DNA from 2 places in the Mesorhizobium sp. M0910 genome. Region 2 is predicted to be linked to the other one. Evidence: riboswitches for the same ligand, from Rfam matches in the RefSeq annotation. Region 2 holds a riboswitch; the other holds the start of a gene.
What was found. A riboswitch is a leader RNA that binds a small molecule or an ion and turns the genes downstream of it on or off. The one in region 2 is predicted to bind cobalamin.
Positions count from the first base shown of each region.

Region 1: it holds a riboswitch for cobalamin, as region 2 does, so the genes downstream of both, metE (5-methyltetrahydropteroyltriglutamate--homocysteine S-methyltransferase) here and NKH78_RS12315 (CbtB domain-containing protein) in region 2, are expected to answer to the same signal.

Region 1 is NZ_JAMYNZ010000023.1:25,852-30,207, forward strand. It holds gene NKH78_RS30690 (MFS transporter) at 1-96, shown strand, start outside; gene NKH78_RS30695 (helix-turn-helix transcriptional regulator) at 159-992, shown strand; gene NKH78_RS30700 (hypothetical protein) at 1,310-1,564, opposite strand; cobalamin riboswitch at 2,120-2,320, shown strand; gene metE (5-methyltetrahydropteroyltriglutamate--homocysteine S-methyltransferase) at 2,416-4,356, shown strand, end outside.
Region 2 is NZ_JAMYNZ010000004.1:274,371-278,726, forward strand. It holds gene NKH78_RS12310 (MFS transporter) at 245-1,444, shown strand; cobalamin riboswitch at 1,633-1,830, shown strand; gene NKH78_RS12315 (CbtB domain-containing protein) at 1,867-2,046, shown strand; gene NKH78_RS12320 (CbtA family protein) at 2,062-2,844, shown strand; gene cobU (bifunctional adenosylcobinamide kinase/adenosylcobinamide-phosphate guanylyltransferase) at 2,837-3,358, shown strand; gene cobO (cob(I)yrinic acid a,c-diamide adenosyltransferase) at 3,360-3,992, shown strand; gene cbiB (adenosylcobinamide-phosphate synthase CbiB) at 4,290-4,356, opposite strand, start outside.

The DNA of each region.
Region 1 (4,356 bases), on a different contig from region 2:
TTCGTGCTGTGTACCAGCCCTGTGTCTTGCGCAAGTGGTCACGAACGGCTGCCGGAGCCTCGAAGACCCCCTAAAAACACATGCTGCGATTTTTGAACACGCTTGACGTGTTAGATTAATTCATCCACAATGCGTGTGTTGAACACGCGAGGTGAGTTATGAACATGAAAGAGCTTAGGGTTCGACTGGGCATGACTCAAAAAGATTTGGCAGAGCAGATGGCAACGACGCAACAGACTGTGGCCCGTTGGGAAACAGGCAAAACGCAGTTGAACGTCGAGCAGATCAAGGACCTTTGTCTCACGTTGAAATGCACGGTTGAGGAGCTGCTGGGCTGGAAGATTGATGTCGAGGAGTGGCGCACGAGCCCGTTTGCAATTGCCGATGCCGAAACGCGATACGGCACGCTCAGAATCAAGACGACTCTTGGCAGCCGCCAATATCCTATCGATGAAAAGGCGCGTGAATCGATTTTACGTCAGTTGAAGGAACTTCATAATCTGCGTAGAAATAACACAAGCAGGCCATGGCTGTATTGTTGGAGCCTTGACAACAAAATACTCTTGATAAATCCGCAATATGTCCGCACCATTGAGCTTATCGGTGACGATGTAGAGGAGATGCCAGAGTATTATCATCCAGAAATCTATCGGGCTTTGGATGACTGGGATAAGGGTGAGGTTTCAGGAAAGCTGAAGAAAGAATGCGATGCCATCATCGCAGAGATGGGTGATCAGGAAGCCGTGCGCATGGCCTCCTATGTTCGCGTCACATATGACGACGGAGAAGATGAGTGGAACTTCTTGGATGAAGAAACCGCTACGACTTTCTTCGGATTGGAAGCTGCGACCTTTGACGTTCCCCAGTGTAGTTTCGCCGAAGTGGAGGAAGAAGGTTACTACCGAGCGCGATACGCCAACCTTGATCGCGTCGCGGTGATGGAGGTTCCAAGCGACCGTTATCACAGATTGACCGCGCCCGAGGAAGCTTAGAACCATCCACGAAGGGCGCATGTTACATCTCGACCTTGCGTGGTGCGTTTTCAGTACGAGATGACGTTAAGCGTAGGTAGTGGCAGGTAAGAGTGCTCGACCAGAAGCTCAACTGCCTCCTCAATATCGCTGCCGATGTGCCGCAGGACACGTCCACGGGAGCGTGGATAGGCGTGAAGTTCCTGCACTCCACGGTCCGCTCTCCCATCGCCGGTGTGTGCCCGACGCCATCTTGTGGACGAGGTTGGCCGCCTGCACCCGGTTGTATTCCGGCTTGCGGTCCGCCTGGGCGGTCCGCCGCGATGGCTATCTCCATGTCAATCGGCGCCGAATTTTGACTGCCCGCTGCTTTTGATGAATTTGGCGAGGTCCCGCGCATAATCACTCTTGGTCTTCTCCTTGAGGCCCTGTGTCGCGAACTTGTGGTCCAGCAGGGCAAACAGGTCCAAGTCCCCTTCCGCCTGTGGCGCTGGCTTGCCCTCACCGCCCTCGGTTTCCCAATTGGGGACCGCTTCTGCGCGCTGCACCGTGGCGATTGTCCGCCCAAGACGCATCACAAGATCGAACGCCAAACCGTGCGCGTGCACGACGATTTGCCGCTCAGGCCTCATTTGGACAGGACTTGAGCTGGCCCGGTGGTTTGAGCCGGGTTACCTTGAGCCGGTGGGCTGCGAACAAGCAGTTCGAGACATTGGCCTCGATCACTTCGCAACACGCCGCTGCGCCTGGCCTCGGTGTGCTCCCCCCGAAATCGTTGTGTCATATCACCGAGGGCATCACGGCCAACAGCTTCCACATGGGCAACAGCCTCGCCATTGAGCCGAATATGGTCGCGAGCAGATCACCAACGAAGCGGTCGGAACCTCGGAGCCGAAGTTCGACGCCGAGGTGGTTCGCATGATGCGCTAAGCAGCACCACGGCGCTTGCCGGTATGTTTGCTGCCGGCAGCCGACGAACTCCTATCCTCCTGGACAAGGGCGCCGTGCGTCATTGCTTTGATTTACCGGCCGCTCAAGGCTTCCACAGTTTTCGCTTTCGAGGCGACCTTTGGAACATGCCAACGGAAATGTAACATAACGACATAAACATTTCTTTATGCGGCGTTGACAAAGAAGCGAACTGCTGTAATTGTCTCCCGCGTCGTGGTTCTCCGTACGGCGCTGCCGCAGCGGAGCTAAGAGGGAAGCCGGTGCGATGCCGGCGCTGCCCCCGCAACTGTTAGCGGCGAGCCAACCCCACTCATGTCACTGAGGCGAATAGCCTTGGGAAGACGGGTAGAGGCTATGACCCCGCGAGCCAGGAGACCTGCCACGGCGAATTACGTCCACGGGCGGGGTGTCTCGGTGGCCGCTGCAGCCTGGCGTTCGTGCCGGCCTGCTAGCGCCTTCCTTGTCACCGACGCCCCAACCATCGGGGTCTGGCATGACTGTCTCTCAGCAAATTCCTGTAGCAACGCTCGGCGTGCCCCGTTTCGGTCGTCGGCGAGAACTGAAATTCGCGCTTGAAAGCTACTGGTCCGGAAAATCGTCCGCTGCCGACCTTCTCACGACCGCGAAGGCGCTCCGTGCCGCTAGCTGGGAGGAGCAGCACGATCGCGGCGTGTCGAAAATCCCGTCGAACGACTTCTCGCTCTACGACCATGTGCTCGACACCGCAGCCATGGTCGGCGCCGTTCCATCCCGTTACGGCTGGAATAGCGGCGAGGTTCCACTTGACATCTACTTCGCAATGGCGCGGGGCAACCAAGGTCAGACGGAGGATTGTCGACACGCTGGTCACCAGCAGGCGGCTCATCGGTCTGATGTAACCGCGATGGAAATGACCAAGTGGTTTGACACCAACTATCACTACATTGTGCCGGAACTCAACGATGATCAGACGTTCGCCCTCTCGTCGACGAAACCGGTCGATTACTTCATCGAGGCTAAAGCTCTCGGCGTTCACACACGCCCAGTCATCCTTGGACCGATCACCTTCCTCAAGCTGGCGAAATCGCCTGCCGAAGGATTCGATCCCATCGCGCTCCTGCCGCGGCTGCTGCCCGTCTACGAGCAACTCCTGCAGAGGCTGAAGCTGTCTGGAGCCGACTGGGTGCAGATCGATGAGCCAGCGCTTGTCCTCGATCTGAACCCGAACGAACGAGCTGCGTTCGAATTCGCCTATGGCCAGCTGTCGAAAGCCGCGCCCGAGCTGAAGATCATGCTGGCTACCTATTTCGGGCCGCTGGGAGACAATCTCGAAACCGCGGTTTCTCTGCCCCTGGCCGGGCTGCATATTGATCTCGTGCGCGCTCCCGAGCAGCTGGAAACGGTGGGTCGGCTCGCACCGAAGGATCTGGTGCTCTCGCTTGGCTTGATCGATGGCCGCAACGTCTGGCGTGCGAACCTGCCCGCCATTCTCGACCGCATCAAACCGATCGTCGCCGGCTGGCCCTTGGACCGCGTCGAGATCGCGCCTTCTTGCTCGATGCTGCATGTGCCGATCGACCTGCGCATGGAGACGGAACTCGACGCGGACATCAGGTCGTGGCTCGCCTTCGCGGCCCAGAAGACCGACGAGTTGGTGTTGCTTGCCCGGGCCCTGTCCCAAGGCAGGGATGCGGTGGCAGGCGCGTTGAAAGCGTCTGCCGAGGCTGCCGCCACTCGCGTGACATCCACGAAGATCCATGACCCGCTGGTTGAGGGGCGGATCGCCAGCATTGACGACAGCATGAAGCGACGAGAGAGCGCTTTTGCCGAGCGCTCCAGAGTCCAGGCCGGCACGCTCGGGCTGCCGCCGTTCCCGACGACGACCATCGGGTCCTTCCCGCAGACGCCGCAGGTACGCAGGGCGCGGGCCGCTCATGCGAAGGACCAGCTGAGCTATGTCGACTACGAGACCTTCCTGAAGAAGGAGATCGAGGCTGCAATTCGCTGGCAGGAAGAGATCGGGCTGGACGTGCTGGTGCACGGTGAGTTCGAACGAAACGACATGGTACAGCATTTCGGCGAGCAGCTGTCCGGCTTCGCCTTCACCCAGCATGCCTGGGTGCAGAGCTATGGGTCGCGTTACGTGCGCCCCCCCATCATCTTCGGCGACGTATCGAGGCCCAATCCGATGACGCTGCGCTGGTGGCAGTTCGCCCAGTCGCTTACGGAAAACCCTGTGAAGGGAATGCTCACAGGCCCAGTGACCATTCTCAACTGGTCATTTGTTCGCGACGACGTACCCCGCTCCGAAGCATGCCGCCAGATCGCGCTCGCCATCCGCGACGAAGTGACGGATCTCGAATGGTCCGGCGCAAGGATGATCCAGATCGATGAGGCCGCGTTTCGCGAAGGATTGCCACTGCGCCAGTCTGATTGGAACGACTATCTCGACTGG
Region 2 (4,356 bases):
GGTCTCGCTGTCTTGGTTCAGCCCCGGCAAGACGACTATCACGGTTGCCACCGTCAAAAGAAGCAGGGCCTTGCTTTGCGTTGGTGACGGCGGCATCAGGGCTGCTTTAGGCCAGAGCCGGAAAGCCTTTGGCCGGCTTCGCTTTTTGCCGTGAAGGCGTCGGTTTCATGTTACGCGGCCAGGAATCGCCGCGGCAGATTTGTGCTCCAACCCTGCTTCGGGCGATTCGGCTTCGGGGAACACAATGGCTACCCATGTGCGCCATCCGATCTGGCTTGCGGCCTTGCGGCCGGCGGATGCCCGCACCTTCGCCTCGCTCTATGCGGTCGAATCCTTCGCGCGCGCCACCGTGTCCAGCGTCATCCCGATCCAGGCCTATGAGATACTGCACAACGAGCAGATTGTTTCGATCCTCTACACGATCGTGGCGATGCTCGGCCTGTCGGCGACGCTGTTCATGCCGATGCTGATCGCCCGCTTTGCCCGGCGCTGGGTCTATACCGCCGGCGCCTGCCTGCTGGCCGCCGGCTCGCTGTTCTTCGTCACCCATACGCTGGCTGGCCAGGTGGTCGGCATGCTCTGCCGCATCGTCGGCGCCGGCGCGCTGGCGATCACGCTCAACCTTTACATCATGGACCATATCCGCAAGACCGATTTCATGCAGGCCGAGTCGCTGCGCATGGCGTGGTCGATGCTTGCCTGGACCACCGGGCCGACCCTCGGAATTTACCTCTACACGCGTTTCGGCATCTATGCCGCGCATGGCGCGGTGGCCGTCTTCGCCATGGCTTTACTGGCGCTGTTCTGGACTTACCGGCTTGGCGATAACCCGTCGATCCGCCCCGGCAAGACGCGGCCGGTCAATCCGCTGGCCAATATCGGCCGCTTCGTCGCGCAGCCAAGGCTGAGGCTGGCCTGGCTGATCGCTTTCGGCCGCTCCTGCTTCTGGACGACGTTCTTCGTCTATGGGCCGCTGTTCATGGTGATCACCGGCGAGGGCAAGCTCGCCGGCGGCCTCTTGGTTTCGGCCGGCAATGCGCTTTTGTTCATGGCCATCTTCTGGGGCAGGGCAGGAAAGCGTTTCGGCGGCCGGCGCACCATGACGTTCGCCTATTTCGCGATGTCGGCAACGCTGCTGGCGGCCGGCGCCGTCGGCGAGGCCGCACCGCTCATCACCGGCGCCTTGCTGCTTTGCGGTGCCTTCTTCACCATCGCGCTCGATGCGCTGGGCTCGACCGCCTTCATGCGCTCGGTGCGCTCGTATGAGCGGGCACAGATGGCGGCGGTCTACCGCACCTATCTCGACTTTTCCGAGCTGACGCCGCCGCTGGTCTATTCCGTGGTGCTGGCGTTCTTCGGCCTGGGCGCGGTTTTCGCGACACTCGGCCTGCTGGCGGCGATCTGCGGCTTCGTCACCTGGCGCTATCTGCCCAAATCGCTTTGATGTTCGAGCGCCGCATGGCGCTCGAACACCCAATTGTGGAAGCGGTGCAGTGCCGCATCGAACGCAGGCCGTTCTGTTTGACCGCGCAGATCGCGACGTCTGCGGCGCCAGTTCTCCGGTTTGGCGAGGCGGCGCATTCGCCACACGATCCGGCGGAATTTGGTTTGCCGGGCGCGGCGATTCTGCCTATAGTCGCTGATGTCGTCGGTTCCGTTTGGAACCAAGAGGGAATGCGGTGCGGGCGAAATTGTTTGCCCAATGCCGTGGCTGCCCCCGCAACTGTGTGCGGTAGTCCTCTCCATATGCCACTGAAGGTTCGCCTTCGGGAAGGTGGGGAAGGGTGCTGATCCGCGAGCCAGGAGACCTGCCGGCGACAGGAAACTGACTTCTATGCCCTCGGGTGGAGGGCGAAAGGACAAGACATGAATACCGCTTCCGTTTCGCTCGGCGCTTCCGCCTCCTCGCAGTCGCGTCTCATGCAGCTGGCGCTTGCTGCATTCCTCGGCATTTTCGTCATGGGCTTTGTCGGCTTCTCGCATATCGATGCGGTCCATAATGCCGCGCATGACTATCGCCACTCGATGGGCTTTCCCTGCCACTGACAAGGGGCTGACATCATGACACTGTTTCGCAACGTCGTGTTCATCGCGGCGATCGCAGGGCTTGTGGCCGGCGTCGTTCTCGCCTGCATGCAGGCCTACGCCACCGTGCCGCTCATCCTGAAAGCGGAAGTCTACGAACAGGCCGGCGGCGGCCATGACCATGCCGCGGCACCTGCGGCACCGGCCGAAAACGCAGCGGGCACGATGGCTATGAGCAGCGCCGCGCCGGCACCGGCTGAAGCAATGGCTCCGGCTGAAGACGAAGGCTGGGCGCCGGCCGACGGCTTCGAGCGCTTTGGCTTCAGCGTCGTTGCCAATATCGTCACCGGCATTGGCTTCGCACTGGTCCTGGTCGCGGTTTCGGAATTCGCCGGCGGCATCGGCAATTGGCGCCAGGGCCTGTTCTGGGGGCTTGCCGGCTTTGCCGTGTTCACGCTGGCGCCCGGCCTCGGCCTGGCGCCGGAACTGCCGGCGATGCCGGCGGCCGACCTTGTCCAACGCCAGATCTGGTGGTGGGCAACAGTGGTGGCGACAGCGGCCGGTCTCGGCCTTATCGCCTTCCGCAGATCGCTGCCGCTGGCGATCCTTGCCGTGGCGTTGATCGTTGCGCCGCATATTGTCGGCGCGCCGCAGCCCGACAGTTTCGAGACGGCGATCCCGGAAGGCCTGCATCATCAGTTCGTGGTGGCGGTGACGCTGACCAATCTGGTGTTCTGGCTGGTGCTCGGTATGGTCGTCGGGCTGGTGCGCGGACGCTTCACCGGCGCGGCAACCAGCCTGCGCGACAGCTTTGCCTGACCGCGCTGCCGGGGCGCTGACCCTGGTCATCGGCGGTGCGCGCTCCGGCAAGAGCGCGCATGCCGAGAGGCTGGTGAGCGCCTGTCCGGCGCCGTGGAGCTATATCGCCACAGCGCAAGCCTATGACGAGGAGATGCGTCAGCGCATCGCGCTGCACCGCTCGCGGCGAGGCGATGGCTGGACGACCATCGAGGCGCCGCTCGACCTTGCCGGCGCGATCGAGGCACTGCCCGACGGCCAGCCGGTGCTGATCGACTGCCTGACGCTGTGGCTGACCAACCATATGCTGGCCGACCATGATGTCGAGGCCGAATGCCAAAGGCTGGCCGATGTGCTGTCGCGGCCGCGTGGCCCGTGGTTCGTGGTGTCCAACGAGGTCGGCCAGGGCATCGTGCCGGACAATGCGCTGGCAAGACGGTTTCGCGATGCCGCCGGCCGGCTGAACCAGGACGTCGCGGCGGTCGCCGGCACCGTGCTTTTGATGGTGGCGGGGCTGCCGCTCAAGGTGAAATGACATGGCTGATACTATCGATCCCAAGACCATTGAACAGGGGGACGAGGAACGCCACCGCGCCAAGATGGCCAAGCGCAAGGCGGTGCAGGACGCCGAGGTTGCAGCCAAGACGGTCGAGAAGGGGCTGTTGATCGTCAACACCGGGCCGGGCAAGGGCAAGACCACGGCCGCCTTCGGTCTGGCGCTCAGGATGCTCGGCTACGGCAAGCGTGTCGGCGTCGTCCAGTTCATCAAGGGCAAATGGCACACCGGCGAGAAGGACGCCTTTGCCGCCTTCGGCGACCGTGTCCTCTGGCACGCCATGGGCGAGGGCTTTACGTGGGAGACGCAGGACCTGAAACGCGACATCGCGGCGGCCGAGGCCGCCTGGGCGAAGGCGCTCGAGCTGATGGCCGAGCCGTCGATCAGCCTGGTGGTGCTCGACGAGTTGAACATCGCGCTGCGTTACGACTATCTCGACCTCGAAAAGGTGGTCGCGGCGCTGAAGTCACGCCGCGAAGGCCTGCATATCGTCGTCACCGGCCGCAACGCCAAGCCGGCACTGGTCGAGGCGGCCGACCTGGTCACCGAGATGGCCGTGACCAAGCACCACTTCTCCGCCGGCGTGAAGGCGCAGCAGGGGATTGAGTTCTGAGGGGTGTTGCTGGTTTGTCAAGGTCAGCGCTGCCCCTCATCGCCTGCCGGCGACTTCTCCCCGTGAAGGACGGGGACAAGGAGCTAGCCGCAACGCTGGCGATCTCCCTCTCCCTGTCTTTTCACGGGGAGCTAAGGCTGAGGGGCAGCGCCGACCTGAACCGATTATTTGAGGCGTTGCCCTATTTTGTTCTTGCTTTGTGCCGGCAGCTATGCTATTAATTTCGCTATGGTGCTAATTGGCTCCAACGACCCGCCGCTTGGCGGGTTTTTTGTTTCCGTCGATCTCGAGCGCAGGTCACGCCAAGATAACAACCACTGCGACCACCCCGAACAGCGCAATCAGCAGCAAGTCGGCGACCTGG